DNA from 4 places in the Paenibacillus uliginis N3/975 genome. Region 2 is predicted to be linked to each of the others. Evidence: riboswitches for the same ligand, from Rfam matches in the RefSeq annotation. Region 2 holds a riboswitch; each other region holds the start of a gene.
What was found. Region 2 has a riboswitch for cyclic di-AMP ahead of B9N86_RS03970 (TrkH family potassium uptake protein). Riboswitches for the same ligand answer to the same signal wherever they lie in the genome.

Region 1 (7,546 bases), 1.0 Mb from region 2:
AAGGCCAAGTTCTTCTCATCAAGCGGTATATAGCCCGCTTGGCTAGTGATGATGATCGTATCTCGAGGCTGCTCAGACATCTCTAGCCGGTCTGCCAGATCGATCATCGTCATGACCATCTCCACTTCGTGGAAACCGTCGGGTCTTTTATGAAGTACGTCCAGCATCAAATTGATCTTAGCAGGCGCTTTTTCGTATATTTTCAAGAACGTTCACCTATCCTTAGCTTTTCCCATAAGCACAACTTAACACATTACAAGAAAAACTTCTAATTGACTTTATATTAACAAACCGACGCGTTGAAGTCATTTTCCATGCGCAAATAAATGCGAATAAATGGTTATAAGATAAAAGGGCCTCCGCATTCGGAAGCCCCCTATAATTCAAATTATTAACGGTCAGACTGGCGGGCAGCCCGCTCCGCAAGTTCAATTGCCTTTTTAACCATATTTCCGGCATCACTGGCTTTAATACCGCCCCAGCCTTCTTTTTGCACCGTATCGTAGAATCCCAGCTCCTTAGCAAGCTCGTTCTTCAGTTCTTCCGACATAATACTCCGTCTTCTCCGACTCATTCGTATTCGACCTCCTTGTGAATGTGGTGATGATGGCTTTGACCCTCCTTATTATGCGCTTTGGAGCAGGTTCCTCATTCCCACCATTCACATGGCAACAAAAAACAGCCTCCGTAAATACGGAAGCTGTTCTGCATTACATAAAGTTATGACTTGATATAGGTTATACGCAGTTGGCAGTCATCGTCCAAAACCATGATTTCCACCGTTTCGGTTAACACATCCGCATAACTGTAAGACACTCGTTTAAAGGTTTGCTGGTCTTGATCCAGCTTTACAATGAAAACAGAAGGGTACGTTTCTTCCAAAACACCAGTACGCTCTACGGTCTTACGGCGACCACCGTTTGCCCGCAGCGTAATTTTTTGCCCAAGATGAGCATCCAAACTGCGTTTGATTTCCAACAGCGCATTTTTAGCCATTGTCGACGACCACCTCTTTCCTTGTCCATTATAACTAATTATCAATCATTTGTCAAACCAAAAACATTAATTATATCAGCATTAAAATTATCTTGTCAACGAATTTTTTTTGAGCCTTTATATATCGAGCGTAGAACCGTTATTATGCGTAAAACCGACACGAAATATGCACATTTTATTTAAAATGTCACAGCTTGTCCTCTTCATGTACATAATGACAATATCAAACAAGTAGTAACGGTTTTGCCATCCTTTCAAGACGGCACCCATTTCTGTGAGGAATAAAAAAAACCCCTGTAATTAGGGGTTTTAGGAAGAACCTGTTCAATTTACCCGGCAAGGCGACCTTGGAAGGCTCTAGCTGACCGATGGAGTCACTTTAAGTGTAGATAAGTCATTGAGACGAGGAAGTCCAATCCGATAGCTTCCTCGGGTCTCAATGCCCCCTACCCCCTGGCTGCCGCTGATGGTGTTGTGAAGCACGTCGTTCATGTTCACCGTCTCGCGCATGGACGTATATGCCGTTTTAGCAGCCACATAGACCGGATCTAAAGCATGAATAAGTATCCGCCCCGGAGAGCTCGCAAAATTCGCTCCTGCCTGCAACAGTGCTTCAAAATGCGATTGGCACGCACCGGCCACCACAACAAGGGTGTCCAGATTACGTTCATACTGCCTTGCGCTCTGAATTGCCTGCACAAAATTTTGCGAATTTTTATAACTGTCCAAGCTGTACAAATCATGAGATTGACGTCTTTTCAGCACACCGTCATGTCCGGTAATAACTACAATATCAGGCCGAACACGCGGCAGCATTCGATATAAGGCCTCAGCCATGGATGATTCGTTAACATAGTAGCCTTCGGCTGGAACACGAAGCTGATTGTATAAGGTTAAGCTCTTTTTCAAATAATGGGGATCTCCATCTAAATGCAGCACCTTGCCGGGCACGTCGAAATATCCCTTTTCACCGGTTCCCCATTCGGTTCGCAGATCAGCCAAATGCCGCTCACTCTGCTCCTGCCGGTCCTTTTGCAAGCGGGATAGCGACTCGTTTGCTTTGATCTGTGCCTGCTTCGTCCGTTCGCTCATCGTGGGATGCGGTACACGTACCAGGTCCCCAAGGGGCGAGTCGGCCAGCAACCGAAAGTCCGTTCCCTTAATAATGGCTGTGTTCTGCTGGACACCCTCCACCCGGAACGTTACATCGCCGCCGTACGATTTACGAACGACCAAGTCTCCATAATTCATCACAACATCCCCCCTGCCTCTATCCTATGGGCGAATGCGGGGATTGGTTCATGGTTGAGAAGGATGACACCAAAAAATCGGTTCGTCCTTAACCCATCTCTCTTGGAAAGGACTTCGACTCTCAAGGGCGCAATAAGGTCGCTAAGACGATGAAACGTGTCGCTGCAAAAACCTGCAAATTGAAAAAGCAGCCCTTTAGGGGCTGCTTTAAAGATCTCTGCTTTAAACGTGAAATTTTTTTATTAAGGCTGCACGATCCATTGCCTCGTCCATACGCTTTCGTATCTACCGTACTCCAGCCCTAAGAAGCACGCTGCTCAGTCTGGCGTATTCTTCGATGCTAAGGGTCTCACCACGTCGTGAAGGCTCAATTTCAGCCTCCTGGAGCAGCTGCTCCAGCCGCTCACGTCCCTCTCCCGGGAAAAAGCGACTCTTCAGATTGTTTGCTATCGTCTTACGACGTTGAGCGAATGAAGCATGCACAACCTCGAAGAAGTGTTTCTCGTCATCGACTTCAACGGGAGGCTTGTCCCGCACCTTCAGACGAATGACGGCCGACTCTACATTCGGCTGAGGGATAAAGACGGTATGGGGAACCGTACACACCAGCTTCGGCTCGCTATAATATTGGACGGCGATACTCAAACTGCCGTAATCCTTGCTGCCTGGGGAGGCTGCCATGCGTACCGCAACCTCTTTTTGAATCATGACTACAATATTCTCAAGCGGCAGCTTTTCTTCCAGCAGCTTCATCAATATCGGTGTCGTTACATAGTAAGGCAGATTGGCTACGACGCTGACCTTAGACACTCCGCTGAAATAATTGCGGAACAGCTCATGTAAGTCCACCTTAAGCACGTCCCCGTGGTGCACGCTTACATTGGGATACGGCTCAAGTACCTCTTGTAATATCGGAATAAGCCGCTGATCAATCTCCACGGCTGTAACTCTGTTTGCTGTCTGTGCCAGCTTCTCCGTTAAAGCTCCAATGCCGGGACCGATCTCCAGTGCGCCTTTTTCCTTATCCAGATCAGCGGCCTCTACAATTTTGAACAGTATATTTTGATCGATGAGAAAGTTTTGTCCAAGACTCTTCTTAAACGAGAAGCCATGACGCTGTATAATCTCCTTCGTTCTTCTCGGGGTTGAAATATCATCAATCCGTGTCATAGCTCTGTACCTCCCTCTTCCAGCTGAGCGAGCGCTGCTGCGAATTCTTCACGTGATATTTGAAACATGGCCAGCCGTTTATGAAACTGTTTGCCGTTACAATATCCAATGCCGAGCAGGTTGCCCATCGCCATCCGTCTCGCTGCAGCCTGCGGATGCACAATCAGCCCAGCCTCAATCAGGTCATCCAGCCCAATAAGGCTTTCCGATCCTTCAAATGACGTATGCAATCGTTCCAGCGCATGGCGAATCGCCTCCGGCGAGGCATTCTCCACCCCGATGTCTCCTTTTCGCGTTGCATCGGCTTCCGGAATGAAGGCATGCTTGCAGCCAGGGACCTTAGTGTCGATAATCTTACGGATCCGCTCTCCGGCATGGTCCGGATCGGTTAAAATAATGATTCCGCGCCGTTCTTGCGCCAATGCAATTCGTTTCAGTGTGTGGCTGTTAATGGCCGATCCTCCGGTTTCAATCGTGTCTGCTTCAACAGCCCGCTTCACAGCCACTGTATCGTCCCGGCCCTCCACGACAATGACTTCTTTGATCATTCCCTGTTTCTTCCTTCCCAAAACAAAAGAAGAGGATGATTCATCCTCTTCTTAGCATCACATTAATATTAATTAAATAGTATAGCATTAGCATGGCAATGTAAAACGGAATTCATGCGTTAATTAAGCTCTGGTTTCACAGGGCCAATCACATAAACGGTATGCCCGCTTTTACGCCCAAAATTGTATGCCGCTTTTAAAGAATCAAAATAGACATCAATTTTGTTGCCTTTAATGGCACCACCAGTATCTTCTGCACGGCGGAAGCCTACGCCCTCAATATATACCCACCAACCGATTGGAACCACACTCGGGTCCACCGCAATCGTACGTCCTTCCGTTACGCGTGTACCGGAAGCTGTGCGGGTACCGATGCCTTTCTGTTCGGCGGAATAAGCTGTCATAGAAACATTGTTTAGTACTTTTTTATATTCGAAGTCAACTCCGGCTCTGGAAACCACATTGTTAACTTTAACTTTTGCGGATGCCGCCTTAACTGCTGGCTTTTCTGGACTCGATTCCTTGGCTGCCGTTCTCACGGTAGCATTTGCAGTCGTGGTTCTGTCAGCAGACGCAGTTTCAATAACAGGTGCTTCAGGCACTACTACTTTTTTCGTGCCAACTGCAATAATTTTATCCTTCGTCTTACGCTGTATCTCTTTGTTTATCACATTTTTTGAAACAAGCTTTCCGTCCTCGTAGACTTTCTCGATATGGTTAACCACGATGCCCGGCTTACCACTTTGAATCACCCGGTTATCGCCCTTCACAAGAGAAGGATCTGCCGTTTTGATGACACGGAAAGAGCGGTTTTCAGTTTGCTTAACCGTTTGTTTCGTGACGCGAACGACGCGAATGTCTGCTTTTTCAATAATTTTCGTTTCCAGGGAAGGCTTTACTGTATCTTCGCCCTTGATTGAAATGCCTGTTTCCTTAAGCACATTTCCAACCGTATCTTGGGTAGTAAATATTGTGTTTACTTTACCGTCTGCAGTCACTTTTACAGGTACTGCGAGTTTAATAAATACACGGTCTCCATCCTGGAGCACACCGTTTAACGGCATGGAAACCTCATCCTGCGGTTTCAGGGAGATGGCCTGCTCATCCAGCACTTCATGAAGCATAGCCTCTCGGGTTTCCACTGTGGTGACACGTCCGTCAACCACAAGGTGAATTTCTTTGCCCGCCTGATTGTGAACAATCAGAAGTACGAGCACTGTAATTGCGATGGCGCCAATGGCGGCCAGCATTAGGTGACGCAAATTCTCATGCTTCCATCGTAATGCGTAAGACATGCTGGATGATTGTGATTCATGGGTCTCTTCTGGTTGAATAACGCCCACTATGTCATCCTCCTTCATAGTCCCGCCGTCTAGGTAACGCATGATTGCATTTGACGTGACTATAGCAAATTGTCTCACAGGGTGCCCTGCTATCTATCTACACCCTGCGTTAATCCCCGTCTTCCCGTCCATACGATCGTCACCTCCTGTTTACCAAAAGTATGACGATACTGTCTCCAATATTCTAAAATAAAAGAAAGCCAAAGAAAGAGTTATAGAGACTCTTTCGTGGCTTCCTGATGTCTAGAATCTGGAAAATAGCATGCACGAGTTTGCCTCTCTTACTTACGCTTACGGAGTTAGCTGTCGGGTTCGGACGTAAGAGAGACGCCCTATCTCAAGTCACCCGCTCATGGCGGCTGCCTTCAAATTCACCCCAAAGACCCAAAAAGAAATCAAATACAGTGGAGCGCAGCATGATTGCCAGCTATTCCTGTATCGGTTCCCCCGTTCTCCGAATATCGGAGATTAAGCGAGACGGTTCATAAAATATTCGGCTGTTCGTTTTCCGATCAGCTTCTTATCACTGAAAAGATGATATCCTGTTTCTATGCAGGTTGTAAAGCAACAATCAACCACATTTTTTCAGATAAAAGGTTAAAATATTGTAATATCGTCGCCTTTTTCGGTTAAAAAACTTTAATTGGTCGTTAATGCTCTGTTTTTCATCGCATTTGCTCTCGATTTCATTTAATACCAAATCGTTCCAGAGCATTTTTGGTCGTAATTGAACCTAATTCTTCCAGAGACAGGCCCCTAATCTCAGCCGCTGCCTCGGCCACTAATTTCACATGAGCAGACTCATTACGCTTCCCCCGAAACGGATGAGGCGTTAAATAAGGGGAGTCGGTTTCGATGAGCAGTCGGTCCATCGGGACCTGTGCTAAGACCTCTTTTGGCTGTCTCGCATTTTTGAACGTTATCGGCCCGCCGAAAGAAATATGGAAACCCATATTTAGGCACTGCTTGGCCGTTTCCCAGCTGCCAGAAAAGGAGTGCATCACTCCACCGACCTCTGACGCCTTCTCTTCTTTCAAAATCTTCACGATATCCTCATGTGCATCCCGGTTATGAATAACAATCGGCATGTTCAATTCCCGTGCTAAACCAATCTGCCTACGCAGCACCTCATGCTGAACTTCCTTGGGAGAGGTGTCCCAATGGTAATCCAGGCCGATTTCACCGATAGCCACTACTTTCTCATGACTGCAAAGAGTAGCGATCCATTCCAAATCTCCGTCCTTCATCGTGATCGCATCTACGGGATGCCAACCCACTGCCGCATAAATAAAATCATAAGTTTCCGCCAATTTCATGGTCGAAGGAATCGTTTCCCGGTTAAAGCCGATGTTGATCATTCGGGTTACACCGGCTTCCAAGGCGCGGTTGATAACCTCCTCACGATCTTCGTGGAACTCGGGAGCATCCAGATGTGTATGTGTGTCGAATAACATAAATAAACAATCTCCTTTCTTGTCGCAGACCAGCACAGTAATAACCGCCGGTTCTAGCTGTTCAATACTTTACTTATATCTATTTTATCTAACTTGTCCAAACACGCTTTTGACATCCTCCGGCAAGGTATTCAAAACGTTCCTCACCTTTTCCTCAGGAAAGTATAGACGGTATCGCCCGCGGTGAATCCCGCTAATAGAGCGCACTATATCAGATACTTCGGATATTTCACGCACATGTTCATGTCTGTCCAGCAACAAAATCTGTTTATCGCTCTCAGGCGATCCGGAATGAAATTCATCATAAGGAAGATCGGTCGGATAATCAATCTCGAAATCATAATCCGGGTGGAGTCCCGCATCACGAAACGCCTGGCGGATTCCGTCGACGGTCTCTCTATCTATGGTGTCGATTTCTACATATTTATAGAGCCTACGATGCATAAACCGACCACATAAATCACTCAGAAGCTCATCCTTCTCAGCCGTCCACTGCAAAAAGGTTGTCTGAATCAACGCTTCATCCAGACGCAAATATTGGCTCACCGTCGTATTTCCCTCAAATAAAGCTGGTAACGGCTCTACCATAAAACTGAAATCATAACCTTCGCGGTATAGTTCCTTCGCTCTCCTGAAGATTTGCCTCAGTATAATCTCCGAACTTCGGGTCACCGGATGAAAATAAACCTGCCAGTACATCTGATACCTAGACATCAAATAATCTTCCACCGCGTGCATTCCTGATTCTTTCACCACCACCCGGTCCCGATACGGGCGGAGCATC
Region 2 (7,546 bases):
TGCATGATAGACCTATTTCACTTTGCTTATATGGATGTGGTATACTATGGTGGTCGGCTTAGACATAATATTCTAAGCACATAATGTGACTTTCCTATAAGGAGGAGAAACTCATGGCTATCGTCAATGTATCCGACCAGACTTTTACTAATGAAGTAGAAGGTCAGGGAACGGTTGTAGTTGATTTTTGGGCGCCTTGGTGCGGTCCTTGTAAAATGCTTGCTCCGATTCTGGACGAATTGTCCCAAGAACTCGGCGATGATGTGAAAATCGCGAAGGTGAACGTAGATGAAAACCCTGAATCTGCTTCCCGTTTCGGCGTGATGAGTATCCCAACACTGATCTTCTTTAAAGACGGCCAGCCTGTTGATAAAGTTGTCGGTCTGAACTCCAAAGAAGCTTTGAAAGGCATTATTGCCAAACATCAGTAAGCAAGCATCTATTATATAGGATGTACGTGTACCCATACAGCGCCTTCGGTTTCGGACCGGAGGCGCTTTGTGTGGTTTTAAATCATAATCTCCCTGGAGAGGAGTAGAAGGATGGAAGATTTCGCGAAGAAGCTTCAGGAACAGGAAAAGGCGATGGAGAATATCCGTAATAAGCTGGCTCTTCTGCCCGATCTGCCGGGCTGTTACCTGATGAAGAACGGGGAAGGCACGATTATATATGTAGGTAAGGCCAAGGTTCTCAAGAATCGGGTGCGTTCCTATTTTACAGGCAGCCATGATGGGAAAACCCAGCGACTTGTTTCTGAAATCCGCGATTTTGAATACATCGTTACGGGTAGCAACATGGAAGCCTTGATTCTGGAATGTAACCTGATCAAGACACACCAGCCTCGTTATAATGTGTTGCTCAAGGATGACAAAACGTATCCATACCTAAAGATTACGAATGAAGCGCATCCCCGGCTGGAAGTAACGCGGCGGGTGCTTAAAGATAAAGCAAAATATTTTGGACCTTATCCGAACGGTTATGCAGCCCATCAGACCAAAAAGCTGCTCGACCGTATGTATCCGCTTCGGAAGTGTGGGGTAATGCCGAAAGAGGTGTGTCTGTACTACCACATGGGCCAGTGTATGGCTCCGTGTGTGAAAGAGGTGCCTCAATCGGCTTACGAGGAGATTACACGGGAAATCAGCTCTTTTCTAAGCGGTGGACATGAAGAAGTGAAAAAAGAACTGCAGCGAAAAATGCAGGAGGCGGCCGAAGAGCTGTACTTCGAGCGCGCCAAAGAGCTTCGGGATCAAATCATGCATATCGATGCCATTATGGAGAAGCAGAAGATTACTACTGCCGATACGAAGGACCGGGATGTATTTGGTTTTGCGGTTGATAAAGGCTGGATGTGTGTTCAAATTCTATATATGCGCCAGGGTAAAATGGTTCAGCGAAACGCATCCGTGTTTCCTTACTACGGAGAGGCGTACAGCGACTTCATGTCATTTGTTGCACAGTATTACAGCGACAACCCGGCTCTGCCTCAGGAAATACTTCTGCCAGGGCCTTCAGTCGACAATGCTTCTGAAGCTGCAGAGACATCTGCCCTTTCAGAAGCTGAGATGAAAGAGATGGAGTCACAGGATGACGAAGCTATGCAGCAGGGAACTGTTCCGGATGCTGAATCTTCCGATAAAGCTGACGATTACCTCGGTGAAGGAGCAGGAACGGTGGACGCTGCCGGTGGTGCTGCTGCTCTGCAGGAGTGGATCGGTGTGAAGGTGCACGTACCTCAGCGAGGCTTGAAGCGCCAAATGATCGGGATGGCCTCACAAAATGCCAAAGTATCACTGGATGAGAAGTTTCGGCTGATTGAACGGGATGAGGAGCGGACGTCGATTGCTGCCGCTAACCTGGGCGAGGTAATCGGTCTCGATACGCTGCATCGGATCGAAGCGTTCGATAACTCGAACATACAGGGGACGAACCCGGTCTCTGCCATGGTTGTGTTTATTAACGGCAAACCTGACAAGAAGGAATACCGGAAGTATAAGATTCGTTCCGTGCAGGGGCCGGACGACTATGAGACGATGCGAGAGGTTATACGGAGGCGCTATGAACGGGTGCTTAAGGAAAATCTGCCTATGCCCGATTTGATCGTAGTGGATGGAGGTAAGGGCCAAATTTCTGCAGCCGTGGATGTGCTGGAGAATGAGCTGGGTCTGTTCATTCCGGTCTGCGGACTTGTTAAGGATGCTAAGCATAAGACGGCGCAACTGATGGTGGGTGATCCGCCAGAGCCTGTGTCGCTGCCTCGTGACAGTCAGGAGTTTTATTTGCTCCAGCGTATACAGGATGAGGTTCACCGTTTCGCGATATCTTTCCACCGTGACCAGCGGGGGAAATCGATGGTTACCTCTAAGCTGGATGCGATTCCGGGAATCGGAGAGAAACGGCGTAAGATGCTCCTGAAGCATTTTGGATCTGTTAAAAAGATTAAAGAGGCCAGTATTGATGACTTCCGGCCTTTGTCTATAGGCGATAAACTCGCTAAGGAGATTTTAAGTGCACTGCGTGATGAGGAGTCGTAATATATTTGTGGAAAAGGAGAAACGGCCTCCGTCCTATATGGACGGATAAGCCGTTTCTTTTTTTAATGTATTGAATTTGTAGATTACGTAACCGACGATGGCCGGCAAAATAATGTAGAAGATCCCCATCCACAAGTTAACCGGATCGTTCATCATCATGAGACTGAAGCCCATCAGAATGCTGTTGAACACTACATGCGCGAATACGGCGGCCATGTATCCGTAGCGCAAGAAGATGAAGCTGAACAGAAGTCCGATGATGACCAGCTCAATCGGTCTTGAGATGACCGGATAGATCGGATACAAAGTGTGGCCGAGGGCCCAGATGATCGAGGTGATGAGGCTGGCCACGAACGTGTTGCGGACGATTTTTTTAACCATTTTAATACCGAACAGACGGTAGACAGCCTCTTCCGATATACCTGCAAACCAGGCCATCAACGGAAATAGCCATGGGTACAACATGTTAAAAGGCGATTGCGAGGCATCTGTTGTAGACCAGGTATTGAGTGTAAGACCCAGCGCGATAAAGATCAGGGACTGTACACCGAGCAGAATGCAAGCCCACAAATACCCGAGTTTCATGCTTTCCAGCACGTATACGCCATAACCGGGTTCTTTGGCGCGCGGCCATGGATTTAATCCGTCTTCCTTACGCCACAATCCGTTCCCTCCGACGAGTGAGAAGTAGAGCAGGGCTGAGAATACGAGGGAGTAGCCCACATAAAAGATCATGATACCTTTAATGCTGGCATCGCTCATTCCGTCAGCTTTAAAGACTGGCAGCAGGTTATAAGTGTTCAGCATTTGAATAACAAACAACAGTAAAGCAAGGAAAATACCCCTTTTAAAAGAAGTATGAGCTTTGGTTTTTACGCTGTAGACGATTGCCAGAACGCCCAAAACCAGTGTAAACAATCCGTAGCCCAGCAATGTAAGCAAGGTGGCGTTAAGCGTCTGCTTCTCCACATAGGCGGTGTGAGCACTAGGAACGGAAAATACAGGCTCGTACGAACGCAGTTGGCGGTCTTCAAAGGAGAAGTTCAGCCGAAGACGGGAGTCTCCGATCTTAGTTTCCGGGTCCTCATATTTCAGACCAGGTTCCCCTTCGCCAGTAATTCGTTCAAGCTTGGACGTATCATAACCTGCTCGGTGAAGCCAAGGTGCAGCAAGCGCCTCTTTCTCGGCTAGCGATATGCCGCCTTCGATCATCAGGAGCATCTGCGTTCGTACGCCGCCCATCTGCAGCATGGCCCCTTTGTAACTGGAGCCGGCCATATCATAGGAAAAACCGGCGATACCCGCGTTCTGCATATGTACATCCACATTTAAGGATGTCCCATCATTTTGATCAAACCTTACGCGATAAACATCATAAGGATATTTGCTTTCGAACTTTTTGTTATATTCGGTCAGCAACTTTTCTTTGGATAGATACCCGTATACATCGGATCGGGATTGGTATGTAACGAGAGGTTCTTTACCTGGTGCGATGTTGTACTGCAGCTGTTCCTCTACGAAGCGTTCAGCGGCCTCTGCTGCTGCCCCTTTGGTTATCATCTCGGGAGCTTTTACCTCTAGCGTGTCAGAGGCAGTAGACGGAAATACCTGAAAAATTAGAAACAGAATCAGGCCGATTGCCCCGAGCACCATTAAAGGTTTTTTGTTCGACTGAAGTTTAAGGGGCTGTCCTGCTTTATTCATGTCATTCCTCCTTGGTAATAGGGGTTAGAAACCGTTCGAGACGTTTCTTTCATGGAGACATAAAGCCAATATAACATAGATATGTAAGCTGCAAACGGCTTATCCCATTCAAAATTATGAAAGATACGATGAAAACGAAGGAAAGATTTCGAAAACCTCAGAAAACCATGTGCTACTACTCTTGAATATGCCCAATTTCGTTCTTTTTTAAGTTAATTTACGCTAAAAGCGGCTTTGGGTTCCTAAGGGTATTGCGTTATAATCACATCATGTTAATTGAATAGATAGATCAGCCGAATTTCGTAACGAAAATGGGGGAACCATTTAATTGGGGTGAATTTCTTTGCTGTATAGCAGGGAATAGGGCGACCTGTGATATGCCCGAATCCGTCAGCTAACCTCGTAGGCTGCAGCACAGGAACCCAAACGCGTAAGGCATTGGATTTCCAGTGTCTTTTTTTCTTTGACTTTTTTGAAGAGGTGAATATGTTGACTTCCAAATTATTTTGGCTCCGCTTGTCGCCGCCGCAGATTCTTGTCATGGGGTTCGGAGGAATTATCACGATTGGAACCTTGCTCCTAATGCTGCCGATTTCCAACACGACAGGGGAACCGCTGAACTTTATGGATGCCTTATTCACTGCGACATCCGCGACCTGTGTTACCGGTCTTGTGGTGGTGGATACAGGAACATTCTTCAGTTCCTTCGGACAGGTAGTCATCATGCTCCTGATACAGATAGGTGGTTTGGGTTTCATGACCATGGCCACGCTGTTTGCGCTTGTATTAAAGCGCCGTATTTCATTAAAAGATCGTCTTATCCTGCAGGAAGCGATGAATCAGTCATCGATGGAGGGTATCGTTCGACTGATCCGCAGGGTTCTGCTGTATTCCTTGGTGATTGAAGCTTGTGGTGCGCTGCTGTTGACCCTTCGCTGGGCATTTGATATGCCTTTTGGGAAAGCTTTGTACTATGGAATATTTCATGCGGTAACGATGTTTAACAATGCGGGATTTGACCTGTTCGGTGAATTCAGAAGTTTGACCGGGTACGTGTACGATCCATTAGTCAATTTTGTAGTTATGTTCTTGATCGTATCCGGAGGAATTGGATTTATCGTCATGGCTGATCTAGTTGATTATAAAAAAAGCCGGAAGCTGTCACTGCATTCCAAGGTGGTTTTGTCCATGACAGGCGCGCTTATTTTGATAGGGGCAGTTGTCATATTCATATTTGAATTCACGAATCCGAAAACATTAGGATCGCTGAATTGGGGTGGGAAAATTCTTGGCTCCTTCTTTCAATCGGTCACACCGAGAACGGCAGGAGCCAATACACTCGATATAACCGGTTTACGTCAGGCTTCACAGTTTTTCATAGTTATTCTGATGTTTATAGGAGCTTCCCCGGGATCAACGGGGGGCGGGATTAAAACGACGACATTTACGATGATGATCGCTGCTGTCATTGCTATGATGCGGGGCAAAGATGAGATTGTACTGTTCCGGTACCGGTTGGTTCAGGAACGGGTTCTTAAAGCGCTGACCATTACGCTGCTTGCTCTGCTGCTGGTAATCACCGTAGCCATGATTCTTTCAACGACAGAAGACAGCAGCTTTCTCTCTATACTGTTCGAGGCAACATCCGCGTTTGGCACAGTGGGGCTGTCGATGGGATTGACACCGCACTTGTCATTGTTCGGAAAACTTCTGATTAGCATTACGATGTTTGCGGGACGACTTGGGCCTCTAACGCTTGCATATGCATTAGGCCCTAAAAAGGGTAAGGAATTGTATCGTCATCCAGAAGGAAAAATGATTATTGGATAAGGAGATTGGCTGAGAAATGAAACCAAAGCAGTTTGTGGTAATAGGGCTCGGACGATTCGGATCAAGTCTGGCGCTTGAACTGATGGATTTAGGTTACGAGGTACTCGGGATCGACCGGGATGAAGAAGTGGTCGAGGATATGAGTGAGTTCCTCACCCATACCGTGGTTGCCGATGCGACGGATGAAGAAGTACTTAAGTCACTCGGAATACGGAACTTTGATTGCGGCATTGTAGCAATTGGTGACGAGATCCAGACGAGTATTTTGGCGGCAATTCTTCTGAAGGAGTCAGGTGTAGCCACCGTCGTTGCCAAGGCAATATCCGTATTGCACGGCCGGGCATTGGAAAAGCTGGGTGTTGACCGGGTAATTTTTCCGGAGAGAGATATGGGAATAAGAGTTGCACATCAGCTTGTTACGCCGAACCTTCTGGATTATATTGAACTGTCCAAGGACTACCGGATCGTGGAAATGACGGTGACGGACTGCATGGATGGAAAAACACTTAATGAACTGAATACCCGTGTCCGTTACGGGATCAGTGTTGTGGCATTGAATCAACGTTCGGGTGTGATAGTGGCTCCGACCGCGATGGATATTTTGCGTGCAGGCGACATTATGGTTGTTATAGGATCGAAAGAGAACATTGATCGCTTTGAGGGCGAAGTCGTTAATATGTAGAAACTAAGGATTTATCTATATCAATAGCTGGTATAACATCGGCATATAAAGCCAATAACCTGACGTATTTCTCTCGTCAGGTTATTGGCTTTTGTCCTCTTCAAGTTTACGGAACAATGTTTCAGTCTCGGCAACCCAACGGCTGGCGGCATTGCTGAGATCAGAGGGATTTCCGTAGATGAGACTGGTCGTTCGACGTGTCTCGATTAGAGCGGGGATGTGGATGTCAACAAGTCCATTATCCGACAGCAACTGCGGGCGGAGATAGGATTTGGGGAGGAGTGCGGCCGCTTTACAGGTGGGGATGAGACGTACAATCGCTTCGAAGGAGTCGATCTCCATACGGATGTCAGGCATGATCCCCCAGCGGTGAAACAGATCATCGGTCAGCTTCCGGTACCAAGTACCTGTTGAGAAGATGATCATGGGCAAGCCTTGAAGCTGTTCAATTCCGACCTCTTGGCTTTCAGCCAAAGGATGCGTAATCGGCAGCACAAGTTCAAGATGATCGTCGAATAGCGGTATGCAGTTTAAGCCAGGCTGATTAATGGATGATGCAACGATGCCGACTTCCACTCTTTTGTCACGAACCGATGATACGATTTCATGTGTCTTGCCTGTAATCAGTTTAATTTCAGCTGTAGGATGACGTTCCATAAATGCATTCACTAGGGGAGGCAGCGTTGTTTGAAGAGTTGTCAGGCTGGCTCCGAGCGAGATGGTAATCTGATCTTCCACACGATAATGTGCAAGTGTCTGCATGAATTTCAACTGTTGCTGGCGCTGTTCCAGAGCA
Region 3 (7,546 bases), 1.1 Mb from region 2:
AGCCGGCAAGGCTTCAATAGAACATATTGATCTACTCAATATCAAACCCCGTAAGATCAATCCCTCCAGTTACGTGGTGGATATAAACAACTCTTACGGCGAACCGCATATTCACGAGTCTCACATTCGTGTCCTCATTTATAACGGAATGATTGTTAACGCAGGCAGCACCTATTACGCTAACTTTAGCGGCCGCAATACGAAACCGAATATAGACGACTATAAAGGAAATGTAGCGATCATGAACGGTAGTACTCTGCAGCTTGTCCACCCTACTGGGAAGGTAGTCAAAACGTATAATCTTGAGGCCATTACCGGTGTAAAGGATGATTTCGTTGTGGAAGCAATCGAACCGGAGTTTCTGCTAGTCCGCCCTTATAAAAAAGCAACGCTATTTATTGTTCATCCTACAGCTAAGCAATCTATTCTGATCTATCAAAACCTGCAGCTGGATGATGAAGCAAAGAAGCTGATTGAAGAATATCCTCCAAATGAAGCCGGCTATGTCGGCGACGGTCTGACATACACCGGATTTAAAAATCAGAAGCTGACCTTTAATTGGAGTCACCCCTTGCTTGATAAGAATAAAACGTTCACGTACAAGCTCCCCTTTTAATTAATAGTAGATCTCTCGATCCATCGGGAAATACTATTCATGTATCTCAAAATCGAAGTTTTATCCTTTCTTATCTCTTAAATAAAAGCCCGGACGGATCTCATCCGTACCGGGCTTCCTCAATTTATTATTCCGATTCTGTATCGAGCGCCTGTTTAAACTCGTCAGAAGAGGCATTCCACCATTCCTCGTTTTTGGAGATCAGCAGATCCTTCAGTGCTTGCTTCTCCACGTTACCCAACCCATCAAGAATAATTTTACGCTTCAGTGCCGCATCCAACTTATTCACGTGGTCAGCGAGAATTTTCCAGCCTCGCTTCGCTTCCTGATCAATCCACATCTCACATGCGGTCATACCGCCATAGTGCTGTCCCTCAGCTGTACGGTCCACGGCAACCCATACAATCCACAACTGACGACCGTTCGGTACATCCTCCCGGTTAGTGGAAAACCTAATGCCGCGTTCCACCTTGCTCTTCGCGTGCATTGCACCAATCTCAATTTTTGCTACTCCGCCGTCAATGATGACCGGAGATACACTGTTCAGATCAATGGAGCCTGCTCCGAACCCTTTGTGCTTGCTTTTACTGCTTATAATGTTAAGGGCAATCTGCTTCTTGTCTTTTTGTTCCTCATTCTCCATTACGGCAAAACCTCCTATGTAAGGACGGAAGAGACCTCCGCCTTGCTCTTTCTTCTAATAACTAGTCCCAATAATTTTATTTTAACTAATAATCACCTAAAAGCAAACATATACATGCTGTAGATGCTTGTCAACGGGAGGTTGTTCGATATGGTCCCACCACGCACCAAAGTCTTTCTTTCATCCCTGCTCGCCCTCGGTCTCCTCGGAGGGTCAATGCTATTATATCTGCAGGGTATCCGTGTTTCAGCACCTGTTCTCGCTCCAAATTTGGGCAAGCCTACGGTAGTGGAGAAAGCCCCGCTCTCTCCACCTAAAGCTCAGTACGATGTACCTGCTCCTGCACTGAGCAGCAGACTGGTTGAATATCACATGGATGTCAGGTTTGAGCCGGGCGAAAACAAATTGAAGGGAAAACAGACGATAACCTGGACTCATCCTGGTAAAAAAGCTGTAAACGAGCTTTACTTTCATCTTTACCCTAATGCTTTTGCATCCAAAGAAACCACGTTTATGAAGGAATCTGGTGGCAGACTTCGATCAGACCGTATGCCTGAGGACGGGTTCGGATCCATGACGATTACGGGGATCAAAACGATTGAAGGGCTATCCCTGCTCCACCGTCTCCAATATGTGCAGCCTGATGATGGCAACGCGAAGGACAAAAGCCTGGTGAAGCTGCGTCTGCCGCGTTCTGTTAAAGGCGGAGAGAGCATTACGCTGAATATGGAGTTTGAAGTTGATATGCCCAAAATCTTTGCACGTATGGGTACAGCTGATGATTTTGTAATGGCTGGGCAATGGTTTCCGAAAATTAGCGTATATGAGCCTGCGGAAGTACGCGATCGCACGGAGGAAGGCTGGAATCTCCATCAATATCATGGAAACTCTGAGTTTTATGCGAACTTCGGCATTTACAGCGTCCGTATCCGGGTGCCGGAGAACTATATTGTTGCAGCCACTGGTTTTCCGACCAAACCGGCCACAAAATCAAACGGTGAGAAGGTCTACCAATTCTACGCAGACGATGTCCATGACTTTGCCTGGGCAGCCTCGCCCGATTTTGTTGTAGCGGAGGAGGCATTTTCCGCACCTGGCGTACCCGGTGTCCGCATTAAGCTTTACCTTGATCCGGTGCATAAAGACCTGAAAGACCGCTATTTCGATGCTGCCAAAGCAGCTTTATCCTCTTACGGTAAATGGTACGGCTCCTATCCGTACGCTACGTTATCCATTGTAGTACCTCCAGATGCTGGAAACGGCGCGGGCGGTATGGAATATCCAACGCTGGTGACCGCTTTCGGAGCCAAAGATGATTCGCCAGGGTACGAGCTGGAGCGCACGATTATCCATGAAATCGGACACCAATATTTTTACGGCATGATCGCGAGCAATGAGTTCGAGGAGGCTTGGCTCGACGAAGGATTTACCTCCTATGCCGAGGAGCGGGTAATGAAACAGGAATACGGATTAACCACAAACACGGCAGCACAAGCTGCGACCATATCCTCGCCTGAACCACTTAAACAGGAATCTTGGAAATACGGATCTCACGAAAAATACGCTTTGAACGTCTACACACGCGGCAAACTGGTGCTGCAGGACATTGAACGCCTGGTCGGCACGCAGACGATGGACAAAATCATGATGACTTATGCGAAAAAATACCGCTTCAAACATCCGACAACTAAAGATTTTCAACAGGTTGTGGAGCAAATGACCAAACAATCGTGGCAGCCTTATTTTGACCAATATGTATACGGCAACCGGATGGCCGACGTCGCTGTGGAGAACATTCAGACCCAAAATACCGGAACCCGGGAAGACCCCGCCTATAAGACGATTGTGACCATCGTGAGTAAGGGAGGTACCGTCTCCAACATCCCGATCAGATTTGCATTTGAGGACGGGAAGACGGTTGAAAAGGTGTGGGACGGCAAGAACGGAAAAACCCAGTATGAAATCAAGCATAAATCTCCACTCATCTGGACAATGGTTGATCCGAAATACACGATCGTGCTCGAGAACAAACATATCAATAACTATATGAAGGCGGGAATGGATCCGAAAGCTGTCACGCGCTGGAACCTGAGCATCACCAAGCTGGTAGAGACACTATTCGGCAGCCTGTCATGGTAAGGGGGGAGAACATGAAAAGCTACGCAGGCAAAGGCTGGACCAGTGTGAAAGATCAGTTCTATGTTATTATTCTTCTGTTTCTGTATCGGCTTCTGTGGGGATATTGTCTGTATCGCCTTGTTAAATCAGCCGTCGTTCCGCTTCTGATGCGATTCCCGGACCCTGCTCCGAATGAGCTTAGTAAGCTGTTGTATTTTTACGAGGGCGAAATGGCCCTAACCCAAAGCAACGACGTTCATACCTATGCCTGGATACTCATCTGTATGCTTATCATTCGGATGCTTCTGACTCCTCTTATTCATGCCGGTATATTTTACAATCTCCATCAAGAGGCGAAAGGCGAGCGAGGTCTGTTCTTCTTCAAGGGCATCCGTCAGCTATGGAAACCGGTAACTTTATTTTATGTGGTTGAGACGATTCTGACCTTTACCCCCGCATATTGGCTGGTGCCGAAAATGTTACCTTCACTATTAGCTGCCATTCGCGATCCGTCTACGTTGCTAAAGATCGCTCCTTACTTCGTCTGTTGGCTGTTGTATGCGTATCTCATTCATTTGTTCTTTCTTTATATGCAGTTCGGCAAAACAGCTGGCATGAGCATGATATCCGCTCTGATGGTCTGTCTCCGTCACATCGGAAAGGCTATGCTCATCTCCATTACGATCGGCGGAACAGCGATAGCTCTTCTCCTTCTGCTCAGCGGTATGTCCTTCCTATGGTCAGGTCTGATCGGGTTAATCATTCAGCAGACCTCCTATTTTGTGAGCAGTCTGTTCCAGTTGTGGAGCGTTACCGCTCAATATCATGTATGGCATACTCACAGTCGTCAAATTTGAAAAGTGTTCACATAAAAAAACAATTTTCACCTGAAATTTATACATTATATGTGACTGCCAAGCTCAAACGATGCATAACGCTAGCCAACTAAATAAAAAAAATCCCGCTCTTCTCTAGGAAGAACGGGATTTTTTGTGTTCAAATATACTTTCCTCGTTTGCCAAAAAGTTAATACTCTGTTAAAATAACGAATGTGTTAGTAACAACTTTGTCATCTTTCCTGTAACTATTTCATATGGATAAACCATCGTATACTTATAATCTGTCTTATATCTTAAGAAGCCGAATTCCCGTTTCAACGGGAAGCGGGGGAACCGTCTTGGGTGAATTGATCTCGCAACAGAGGGGTCATAGGCTAACCTTCAGCCGAACCCTTAAGCTAACCTCGCAGGCATTGGAAGGAGCTTATCACTTGAAAAAGAAGCTAACAGCCGTTTCACTCGGTCTAGCTCTCGCCCTTACGCTAGGCACCGGAAGCGCTTTCGCGGATTCCAAGTTAAACAGCGCAATCAAACCCGTCATTGGCGTCTCCTATAAATCAGGCGGAACCACAGCCAAAGGATTCGATTGCTCTGGATTTACAAGTTATGTATTCAAGAAACTGGGGCTGACTTTGCCGCGTTCATCTGTATCCCAGTATAAAGTTGGGACTGCAGTACCGAAGAGCCAACTGAAAGCCGGCGATCTTGTATTCTTTAACACCTCAGGCAGAGGCGTATCCCATGTAGGGATCTATATAGGCGGGGGCAAATTTGCACATTCCTCAAGTTCCCGCGGTGTCACCATCACCGCAATCAACTCGAGCTATTTTGGCAAGCGTTACATTGGAGCCAAACGAGTCATGAGCTCAAGCAAGTACAAATCCGCCGCCGTGAACTACAATTAATTTCATAACCAAAAGTTTACTTAAGCCCGAATGAGATTCACCACAATCTCCTTCGCGGCTTTTTCTTTATACTTTTATAACGGATGAAATAGGGAAAAAGTTTGCACCTTTACGAGAAAATTTTTTGTGACAATAATTCGACACGAATAGCCATCTATTCTATTCAAAAGACAGCAAGAAACAATTGCCAAGTGGACAGGCCCTCTGATAGAATATTCAATGTAATAACTTTGTCATTATTGTAAGGGCTTTTATATATAGAATGCATATGCCAAATTCCAGAGCAATGGAAGCGGGGGATCCAACCACGGGTGAATTGATCTTGCTACTAAGGGATCATAGGGGACCTTCAACCGAACCCTACAGCTAACCTCGCAGGCAGCGGAAGGAGTTATTTATGCTTAAGAAGTTCAGTGCAACCGTGTTAGGCCTTTCGATGCTGTTCACGGCAGGCTTAGGCAGCGCTTTTGCCGATAGTAATCTGGATCAAGAAATCGATAAGGTGCTAGGGACAAGATACAGCTATGGTGGTATGACAACAAGCGGTTTTGACTGCTCTGGATTTACAATGTACATATTCTCCGCAATGGGAATGAAGCTTCCCCATCAGTCGGGCTCCCAATTTGAGATGGGTACGGCCGTATCCCGCGAAGACCTTCGCCCGGGGGACCTCGTATTTTTCAATACATCAGGTCAAGGCGTATCCCATGTAGGCATTTATATCGGCGATGATCAATTCGCCCATGCCTCCACTTCAAGAGGGGTCGTGACCAACCGACTGGGTGACAGCTATTATGCGGAGCGTTATATTGGCGCCAAGCGAATTATGGATGATTCAGCATACGAAAGCCACGCGTCTGAATAATTTGAAATCATTTATATCATACAAATATACCCGCGAAGAGAAGCATCCCTTCTTTTGGCGGGTGTTTTCTTCTTATTCCATAAATCATGAAAGGAGAATGACAATTGCTTCCCATGGCACAGCGGTTTTATGCGGTTCCAATGGATTCGTATCATGCGGCGGAGATTTGCAGCTGGACCTACCCATCTCCTTACAATATCTATGGCTGGCTCCCCTGGGAGCAAATGAAAGGACTTGGTATCGAGTTTGGCGATCCGGACATCCGCGAGCAGCAGTATGTATCCATTCTCGATGAAGAACAGCGGATGTGGGGATTCGCGCAGTTGTTCCCAATGGAAGGCGTAACGCGGATTGGTCTTGGTATGCGACCGGATTGGTGTGGACTCGGAATGGGTAAACAATTTGTGCAGTCTATTGTGGATGTGGCCAGGCAGCGTCGTCCTGAGGATGAGATTGACCTTGAGGTCTTAACTTGGAATGAACGTGCAATCCGCACATACTACAACGTCGGTTTTCATGTTACGGACACGTACGAACGGATGACTCCGACTGGCAAAGCTCTTTTTCATTGCATGGTTTATATGTCTCCGGACGATTCTGGAAATTCCATCCGAAACCGTTATGACTATGAAAAATAGCACAATTTTGTGTAATTTTAGTTAAAGAAAGCGTTGTTTTGTTGCTTTTTTTGTCACAACTGCTATGATGTCTTTGTATGTTCGTTTATAATAGAATCAATTGCAGTATACATAAGAAGGGACGATATGACGATGCAAAAATGGATTATGAGCGGATTGTTCTTCGTCGCATGTGCGTTGGCCCTTGCGCTGATGTTTACGCTTCCAGGGAAAGAAGAAGTAGCTGAAGAAGCAAAACCAACAATGCCTGAGGTAACTTTGGACGCGGCGGCGGCTGAAGCTACGTTGAAAGCCAGCTGCATTACTTGTCATGGTGATCAGCTCCAGGGCGGAGCAGGACCAGCTCTCCAGCAAGTAGGCGGACATATGGACACTAATGCATTGTTTAGCGTGATCACGAAGGGCCGTAAAGGTATGCCTGCCTTTAAAGATCAACTTAAACCAGATGAAATTGCCAATCTTGCACTTTATCTGTCTGAGAAAAAATAATAAGGCAAACCAAGCAGACACGATTTTGTCATCCTTCTCAAATGACGAAAGAGCGTTTCTGCGAGAAATATAAGATATTTCTTATATTTAAACAAAACACGCTTGGACAGGACCTCTCCCTTTCCAAGCGTGTTTTTTATATAAGTATCCGCTGCTGCTAGTCCTGCTCCTTATTGTCCTTGGAGCGGCTTTTTTCGTATGCCTCATTAAACTGCTGTGCCTCTTTGATATCTACAGCCGTAATACCGCCTTCATCCCAAGAAGTCAGACGTAGCGTCACGGTTTTGTAATCGATTGTAATGTAGGGATGGTGACCGAATGCCTCCGAGATCGCAGCGACTTCATCCACAAAAGCAATCCCTTTCATAAACGCAGGAAAGGTATATTTACGGATAATCCACCGTCCCTGCTCCAATTCCCAGCCTTCAAGTCT
Region 4 (7,546 bases), 720 kb from region 2:
CGAAAAGGCTTCCTCATAATCCTCAAAACAGTGTCGTTGGTAGCACTCGCGTTCCACAATACTGTGGTAGGACTCAATGAAGGCATTCTTGTTCGGTGTCCGGTTCGGAGTACGTTCATGTTCAAGCCCTGCCTGTTCACAGAAAGCATGGAACGCCTTGCTGACGAACTGGGGGCCATTGTCAGTACGAATAACCAACTTCTGCTCATCTCCGTACACTTTACGCGTAAGGAGCGCTTTCTGGAGTGTACGTAAGATATCTTGGGTGTGGCAGGTTTTCCCGCGATGGTACGCTACAATTCGGCGGTCAAACACGTCAATAATGCTGGCCAGGTAGAAATGCCGGCGTTTTCCCGCCACGTAGCCATACTTAATATCCATCTGCCACAACTGGTTGGCGCCATTTACCACCCGGTTATTCGCTACTCTTTTGGGAACAGGGTTCGTTCTTTCTCGTTGTGGAAGGAGAATCCCCAAGGACTTGCAGAGACGGTATACCTTCTTTTTGTTAATCACTAGCTTGTACTTTCGGCGCAGCAAAATCGTCAGTTTCCGGTAACCAGATGCTCCATGAGGGCCTTGGATCAGACGACGAAGAAACCCTTGAATACGGGTATCAGAGACGGCCTTTCCGTTCTGGTCACAGGAATAGCCCGGGATCGGTCGTCCGTTGCTGATCGGCTGCTGACGTTCAGGATGCTTCAAACGGTAATAGTACGTGGATCGCGGCACGTCACAGATCCGTAGGACGGTACGGATCGGATAGCCTTGCTCAATCCAATAGGAGGCTATTTGTAGTCGGGATACTTTTTTTTTACGAGATCTTTGAGGATGTGGTTTTCAAGTTCCTTCTCCCCCAACAGTTTCATCGCCTCGTCATATTTTTGCTGCAGCTCTTGGAACTTGGCCGCATCCTGCTCTATTTTTTGGGCTTCTTTCTGCTTTTTGACCATAAGATCTCCCACCTCATCCTCATATTGACGAACCCAGCCGCTTAACGTTTTGGGAGACATGCCGTATTTTCTCGCAACCATCTCTGTCCGGTAACCAGACAACACCTCTACGACATACTCTTTTTTCGCCTCAACCGGGCATCGAAATCGTCTTTTCATGGACGGACTCCTCATTTCTTTTTAGTGTATCTGAGGTACCTTGGAGTGTCCAATTGGATTAGGGGGCTATAAAGCTGAGTCCGTTTGCTCCCAAACCTACTCATTGTCCGGCAAATAAACAGTCTTATAGTGAGCACTCCATAAATTATGAATCAGAATAAAAAATAAGCCCGCGAACAATCTATCAGAAAAGAGCGCTCCAGCGGAAGGCTTCCTAGGCGCTGGCGCTCATTACACTGGATCAGATTCGCTGAAAGATCCTTTAGAGCGGACTCCGCCAGCATCGTGCGGACCGCTCCCCACTGCTGCTTCTGAACAGTGCTTATGGCCTCGGCCACCGTCAGTCCCTTTAATCGCATAAACACAGACGACCAGCGCACAAGATCTGCATACTCTCTCGTATCCGGCAGTGCATACTCCGCATAACCAGAAGCACCGCTACAAGATATTTTAAACAATCCACAGTTCGTACTCTTATCGTTCCACGGAATATCCTGTTCAGCCGAATTACCGTCAAAACGGAAAATCTCCATATAACGTATCATAGTTTCGTGTAGTTTATGTTCCGTTAATTGCGGTAAAGAGTCTGTTATTTTAGCCATCTCACAGTCTCCTTTTCTAGGGTTCAATTGCAGCACAAAAAGCCCGAAAGAGCAGAGAAACCCGCTCCCCAGGCGCTGAATGCGGCACAATCGTGCCACCTAAAGTATGATGGGTCGTGTTCTCTCCCAATACGCTTACGAGGTTAGCTGTCGGATTCGGGCTTGAGAGTGCCCTACCCTGTGCTTGCGCAGCAAGCTCTAAGGATTCACCCCATTCACCATTAGTTATGGTGAGGTTGGTTCCCCCGCCTCCCTTTCGGGAACTCAGCGTGTAGATTATATGGTTAAAGTTGGATGAATCATACGTCATTGTCCCTTTCAAAGTAAATGTTCATTTATGGTCTATAAATTCAAAATATCGACGAAAAAGCCAAAAGAAAACGTGTACATTAGGGCTTGACATCGATTATCCATACAAATGCACAGTATCTTGCCACTTTACGAAAAATTAACGAAATACAGAGAAATACAGAGTATGAAGCAGTATTCGGGTGATCGGACTTCTTTCCCCCCGCTATCCCGTTAAAAAACACCTCAAATGTGCCTTTCCCTCGATTTACATTACGAACCGCCAGACGTATGATACGAATCATGAATTGAACAATGTTTTCTCATGAATCGCTGAATTCCCTTGCTAGGCAAGGGAAACGGGGGAACCAAACAAGGAGATGCGCCAGGTGGTGTGAGAGCCGCCATTGAACATCTCCAGGGGTGAATCCTGATCCGAAGACTCCATGAAATTCGGATCAGGTAGGGCGACTCTCACCGCCCGAATCCGACAGCTAACCTCGTAAGCGTTGAGTTAAGCAGTCACGCATTTAATTGACGCGGTCTGCTCACAAGGAGAGGATGATGAAGCTTGTGATCGAGAAACACGACCACAGGGCTTGATGCCTCTGTGGTTTTTTTATCAAAAAATGCTTTTTATTCGCTGAGTCCTTGAATGGAAAAGGAACGGGGGAACCAAACGAGAGACGTGTATTTCTCTCAGGGGTGAATCACATCGGCAGGATAACTGCCTATGGGTAGGGCGACTCTCACGCCCGAATCCGTCAGCTAACCTCGTAAGCGTATCGAGAGAGGCAACGATTGTCGTGTGCAAGGCACGGTGTATTTCACTGTGTCATCAGAAGCCACGGGAAGAGTGACTCTCCTTCCCTGAGGCTTCTTTTTGTTGCCTTCTCTTTCTAGTAATCAGGAGGAGAAAACATGGAAAAATTACAAGATCTGATCATCGTATCCGCTCCAACCAAGGCAGGGGAGGAATTCGTAACCCAGCTTATTCGAAATAAAATTCCGTTTGCAGCCATCGTGAACAACCGGGCAGAGCAAGATCGTCTGGATAAGCTCGGAGCCAAAAACATGATCTTGATCGACACTACTGATGAACAAACCTGGATCATTCCCGAGTTTTCCGTCAGCAAGGTGTTTCTGTTTGAAAGCAGTCTGAACCTGTGCTGCCGTTATTTGCGGATTTGCCGTACATGGACCTCGGATCCGATCTATGTCATCACTCATTCAAGCAATCCAAGATTAATTTATAAAGGACTTGGCGCAACGATCGTGCTGCACACGAACCATACCAATGTTTCCTTCTTAATTTCATCACTCGTCAGCTAGCCACTATTATTTATTAAATATGTTTTGGAGGGATTTACATGCAGGATCTGTGCATGGTGCTCATTCTGGGAGGAACTTACGCACTGTTCACCTTGTTTTTATCCTGGTGCGGACGCTTGGTCAATGAACCGGAGGCTGATAACCAATGATCATCATTATGGCATTTATGATCTTTATTTTTCTGTATTTGATTTACGCGCTGATTCACCCGGAAAAATTCTAGGGGTGTTATTGAAGGAGGAAGCAATCAATCATGGGCATTGTACAAATTGCCATCGTTATTCTGGTTCTGGTGCTGCTCGTTAAGCCTTTCGGAACCCATCTATATAATGTGTTTCGCAATGAAGCCAACGGCACAGATAAATGGTTCTCCTGGGCGGAGAAACCGATCTACGGTTTGATCGGGCTTAAAGAGCGCAAAGGCATGACCTGGAAGGTATATGCAATCAGCTTTGTGGTGACCAACTTAGTCCTGGTCGCGGCCGGTTATCTCATTCTAAGGCTACAAAAGATACTGCCGTTCAATCCAAACGGGATCGACAACATGGAGCCGACGTTATCGTTCAATACCATTATCAGTTTCATGACCAATACGAACCTGCAGCACTACAGTGGTGAATCGGGTCTCTCCTACTTCTCGCAGATGGCCGTCATCACTATGATGATGTTCACATCCGCTGCTACCGGACTGTGTGTCGCGATCGCATTTATTCGAGCGATTACCAGCAAGGGTACAACGATAGGTAACTTCTTTGAAGATTTTGTTAAGGCACATACACGGGTGTTGATCCCTCTGGCCTTTGTTGTTGCCATGGTGCTCGTGGCGCTGAATGTTCCTCAAACCTTAAAACCTACTATTAACGTAACGACACTTGAAGGCGCCGAGCAGCAAATTTCGGTTGGTCCAGTGGCCGCACTGGAATCGATCAAACACCTGGGCACGAACGGCGGCGGACATTTCGGTGTCAACTCGTCGCATCCGTTTGAGAATCCACGTCCGCTAACTAACGTAATCGAGATTTTATCAATGTGGTGTATTGCGGCGGCTCTGCCTTATACGTTCGGCTTATTTGCTAAAAACCGCAAGCAAGGTTGGATTATTTTCTCAGCCATGATGGTTCTATTCATCGGATTCCTGTCACTTGCCTACGTATCGGAATCTAACGGTAACCCGGCGATGAATCGGCTAGGAATCGATGCTTCCCAAGGCAATATGGAAGGCAAAGAGGTCAGGTTCGGTATTGCCCAGTCTGCTCTGTTTACGACCGTAACCACAGCGGCCACAACCGGATCGGTCAATAACATGCACGATACGCTGACACCGCTTGGCGGTATAACACCGCTGTCTCTCATGATGCTGAACTCTGTCTTCGGCGGAAAAGGCGTCGGTCTGATGAATATGTTAATGTACGCCATTCTGGCCGTGTTCCTCGCCGGGCTCATGGTTGGACGAACGCCGGAGTTTCTAGGGCGGAAAATCGAAGCCCGGGAGATGAAGCTGATTGCGATTGCCATTCTGGCTCATCCCCTCATTATTCTGGCGCCGACTGCTCTCGCTCTCATGACGGACGCTGGTCAGGCGGGCATTACGAACGCAGGCTTTCATGGCATTTCACAAGTGCTGTATGAGTACACTTCCTCGGCAGCGAATAACGGCTCTGGCTTTGAAGGTCTTGCGGATAACACGCCGTTCTGGAATATATCAACAGGGCTTGTCATGCTCTTCGGCCGCTATATTTCGATGATTTCGCTTCTAGCGGTAGGCGGCTCTCTGCTGCGTAAGCAGTGGATTCCTGAGACACTAGGGACATTCCGCACGGATAACCGGCTGTTCGCCTTTATTCTGATTGCGGTAGTCCTGATCATCGGGGCGCTGACATTCCTGCCCGTGATGGTGCTTGGCCCGATTGCCGAGCATTTAATGATCCGTTAATAGAAAAGGTGGATTATCCCAATGAATAACAATAGAAAAAAGGTATTAAACGGAGATATGGTTCGCCAGTCTTTAAAAGATAGCTTCATCAAGTTAAACCCTATTACCATGATGAAAAACCCCGTGATGTTTGTCGTCGAGGTTGGTACATTTATCGTCCTCCTCATGACTATCTTTCCCCATTATTTTGGGACAGAAGACAGCATCAGCTTTAATCTGACCGTATTTGTGGTTCTGCTCCTAACCGTCTTGTTTGCCAACTTTGCCGAAGCTCTTGCTGAAGGGCGCGGTAAAGCCCAGGCTGACTCCTTAAAACAGTCAAAGAAGGAAATCGCGGCCAACAAGGTTATGGACGGCGGCGGCATCAAGCGTGTTCCGTCTACCGATTTACGTAAAGGTGACATCGTAGTCGTCTCGCAGGGTGAGATGATTCCTGGTGATGGTGAGGTCATTGCGGGTCTGGCATCTGTCGATGAATCGGCCATTACCGGGGAATCAGCCCCGGTCATTAAAGAAGCCGGCGGGGATTTCAGTTCGGTAACCGGCGGCACACGGGTTGTCAGCGATCAGATTAAAGTCCGGATCACCAGCGACCCCGGCGAGTCATTCATTGATCGGATGATCTCGCTCGTAGAAGGTGCATCTCGTCAGAAAACACCGAATGAAATTGCGCTGAATACCCTTTTGACCGTACTAACATTAATATTCCTGATCGTGGTTGTCACGCTTGCCCCGATCGCCAAATATCTCGGAATCGAGCTTTCGATTCCCGTCCTGATCTCTCTTCTCGTCTGTCTGATCCCAACCACCATCGGTGGTCTGCTGTCCGCAATCGGGATTGCAGGTATGGACCGGGTAACGCAGTTCAACGTACTGGCAATGTCCGGTAAAGCGGTTGAAGCTGCCGGCGACATCAATACGATGATTCTCGATAAGACAGGAACAATCACGTTTGGTAACCGGATGGCAAGCCAGTTTATCCCGGTCGGTTCAGAACCTGTCGGCTCTGTCGCCCAGTGGGCAGCTATCAGCTCAGTTATGGATGAAACGCCAGAAGGCCGCTCTGTTCTCGAACTGATGAAGAAAGAAAGCTTAGGATTTGACGAATCCATTACATCCGGTGCCGAATTCATCGAGTTTAAGGCCGAGACACGGATGAGCGGTATGGATCTGAAAGACGGCCGAAAAGTTCGCAAAGGAGCAGTCGATGCCGTAAGAGCCTGGGTTCAGTCTCAAGAAGGCATGATCCCGTCCGATCTGATTGCCAAAGGAGACGCCATCGCTACCGAAGGGGGAACACCGCTGGCTGTGGCGGTAGATAGCCGGATTTACGGTCTCATCTACCTGAAGGATACGGTGAAGCCGGGCATGAAGGAACGTTTTGACCAGCTCCGCAAAATGGGCATCAAGACGATTATGTGTACCGGCGACAATCCACTGACTGCAGCTACCATTGCCCGAGAAGCAGGTGTGGATGACTTCATCGCCGAAAGTAAGCCTGAAGATAAAATCGCCGTCATCCGCAGGGAGCAGGCCGATGGCAAACTGGTCGCCATGACTGGTGACGGAACGAACGATGCTCCGGCACTGGCGCAAGCGGACGTCGGTCTTGCCATGAACAGCGGCACAACCTCTGCCAAAGAAGCCGCTAACATGGTCGACCTGGATTCTGACCCGTCCAAAATTATTGAAGTGGTTGCCATCGGGAAACAACTGTTGATGACCCGCGGCGCATTGACCACCTTCAGTATCTCGAACGACATAGCCAAATATTTTGCCATCATTCCGGCGATGTTTACGGCAGCCATTCCGAGCATGAACGCACTGAATATCATGGGGCTGGGTTCCCCTATGTCCGCGATTTTATCGGCTTTGATTTTTAACGCCCTTATTATCCCGCTGCTCATACCACTTGCAATGAAAGGCGTAGCTTATAAGCCGATGAGCTCAACCAAGCTGCTACAACGTAACATTTTGATATACGGTTTGGGCGGTGTGATCGTACCGTTTATCGGTATCAAGCTGATTGATATGATTGTCCACTTGTGGATTTAATGAAGAGACAGAGCGGAAATTAATCTAAAGATAGATATGGAAAGGTCGAATAACGATGAATAACCATGAACAAAAAAAAGCTCATACGGCCCGATTTTTGTTTAGTACCGCTCTAAGAGCAAGTCTTGTATTTATCATCCTGTGCGGTATTTGTTATCCGCTCGTAACGACAGGCGCGGCGCAGCTTCTGATGCCGGACCATGCGAACGGAAGCCTGATCAAGA

Region 1: it holds a riboswitch for cyclic di-AMP, as region 2 does, so the genes downstream of both, B9N86_RS29200 (resuscitation-promoting factor) here and B9N86_RS03970 (TrkH family potassium uptake protein) in region 2, are expected to answer to the same signal.
Region 3: it holds a riboswitch for cyclic di-AMP, as region 2 does, so the genes downstream of both, B9N86_RS28855 (C40 family peptidase) here and B9N86_RS03970 (TrkH family potassium uptake protein) in region 2, are expected to answer to the same signal.
Region 4: it holds a riboswitch for cyclic di-AMP, as region 2 does, so the genes downstream of both, B9N86_RS00600 (hypothetical protein) here and B9N86_RS03970 (TrkH family potassium uptake protein) in region 2, are expected to answer to the same signal.

Annotation. Positions count from the first base shown of each region.
Region 1 covers NZ_LT840184.1:6,278,695-6,286,240, forward strand. The annotation lists gene ispE (4-(cytidine 5'-diphospho)-2-C-methyl-D-erythritol kinase) at 1-206, opposite strand, end outside; gene B9N86_RS29175 (small, acid-soluble spore protein, alpha/beta type) at 392-574, opposite strand; gene veg (biofilm formation stimulator Veg) at 721-996, opposite strand; gene yabG (sporulation peptidase YabG) at 1,354-2,247, opposite strand; gene rsmA (16S rRNA (adenine(1518)-N(6)/adenine(1519)-N(6))-dimethyltransferase RsmA) at 2,533-3,417, opposite strand; gene rnmV (ribonuclease M5) at 3,414-3,965, opposite strand; gene B9N86_RS29200 (resuscitation-promoting factor) at 4,085-5,308, opposite strand; cyclic di-AMP (ydaO/yuaA leader) riboswitch at 5,582-5,793, opposite strand; gene B9N86_RS29210 (TatD family hydrolase) at 5,995-6,762, opposite strand; gene B9N86_RS29215 (HD domain-containing protein) at 6,847-7,546, opposite strand, start outside.
Region 2 covers NZ_LT840184.1:847,569-855,114, forward strand. The annotation lists gene trxA (thioredoxin) at 114-431, shown strand; gene uvrC (excinuclease ABC subunit UvrC) at 543-2,534, shown strand; gene B9N86_RS03965 (CPBP family intramembrane glutamic endopeptidase) at 2,568-4,238, opposite strand; cyclic di-AMP (ydaO/yuaA leader) riboswitch at 4,520-4,662, shown strand; gene B9N86_RS03970 (TrkH family potassium uptake protein) at 4,725-6,068, shown strand; gene B9N86_RS03975 (potassium channel family protein) at 6,085-6,750, shown strand; gene B9N86_RS03980 (LysR family transcriptional regulator) at 6,832-7,546, opposite strand, start outside.
Region 3 covers NZ_LT840184.1:6,205,996-6,213,541, forward strand. The annotation lists gene B9N86_RS28835 (copper amine oxidase N-terminal domain-containing protein) at 1-616, shown strand, start outside; gene B9N86_RS28840 (YwhD family protein) at 744-1,259, opposite strand; gene B9N86_RS28845 (M1 family metallopeptidase) at 1,410-3,398, shown strand; gene B9N86_RS28850 (hypothetical protein) at 3,410-4,234, shown strand; cyclic di-AMP (ydaO/yuaA leader) riboswitch at 4,506-4,644, shown strand; gene B9N86_RS28855 (C40 family peptidase) at 4,648-5,121, shown strand; cyclic di-AMP (ydaO/yuaA leader) riboswitch at 5,381-5,517, shown strand; gene B9N86_RS28860 (C40 family peptidase) at 5,519-5,986, shown strand; gene B9N86_RS28865 (GNAT family N-acetyltransferase) at 6,100-6,624, shown strand; gene B9N86_RS28870 (c-type cytochrome) at 6,757-7,113, shown strand; gene B9N86_RS28875 (4a-hydroxytetrahydrobiopterin dehydratase) at 7,271-7,546, opposite strand, start outside.
Region 4 covers NZ_LT840184.1:125,092-132,637, reverse strand. The annotation lists gene B9N86_RS00620 (IS3 family transposase) at 1-777, opposite strand, end outside; gene B9N86_RS00615 (transposase) at 789-1,112, opposite strand; gene B9N86_RS00610 (hypothetical protein) at 1,265-1,714, opposite strand; cyclic di-AMP (ydaO/yuaA leader) riboswitch at 1,831-1,994, opposite strand; cyclic di-AMP (ydaO/yuaA leader) riboswitch at 2,324-2,526, shown strand; cyclic di-AMP (ydaO/yuaA leader) riboswitch at 2,634-2,801, shown strand; gene B9N86_RS00600 (hypothetical protein) at 2,924-3,334, shown strand; gene B9N86_RS30885 (potassium-transporting ATPase subunit F) at 3,480-3,557, shown strand; gene kdpA (potassium-transporting ATPase subunit KdpA) at 3,588-5,267, shown strand; gene kdpB (potassium-transporting ATPase subunit KdpB) at 5,289-7,322, shown strand; gene kdpC (potassium-transporting ATPase subunit KdpC) at 7,378-7,546, shown strand, end outside.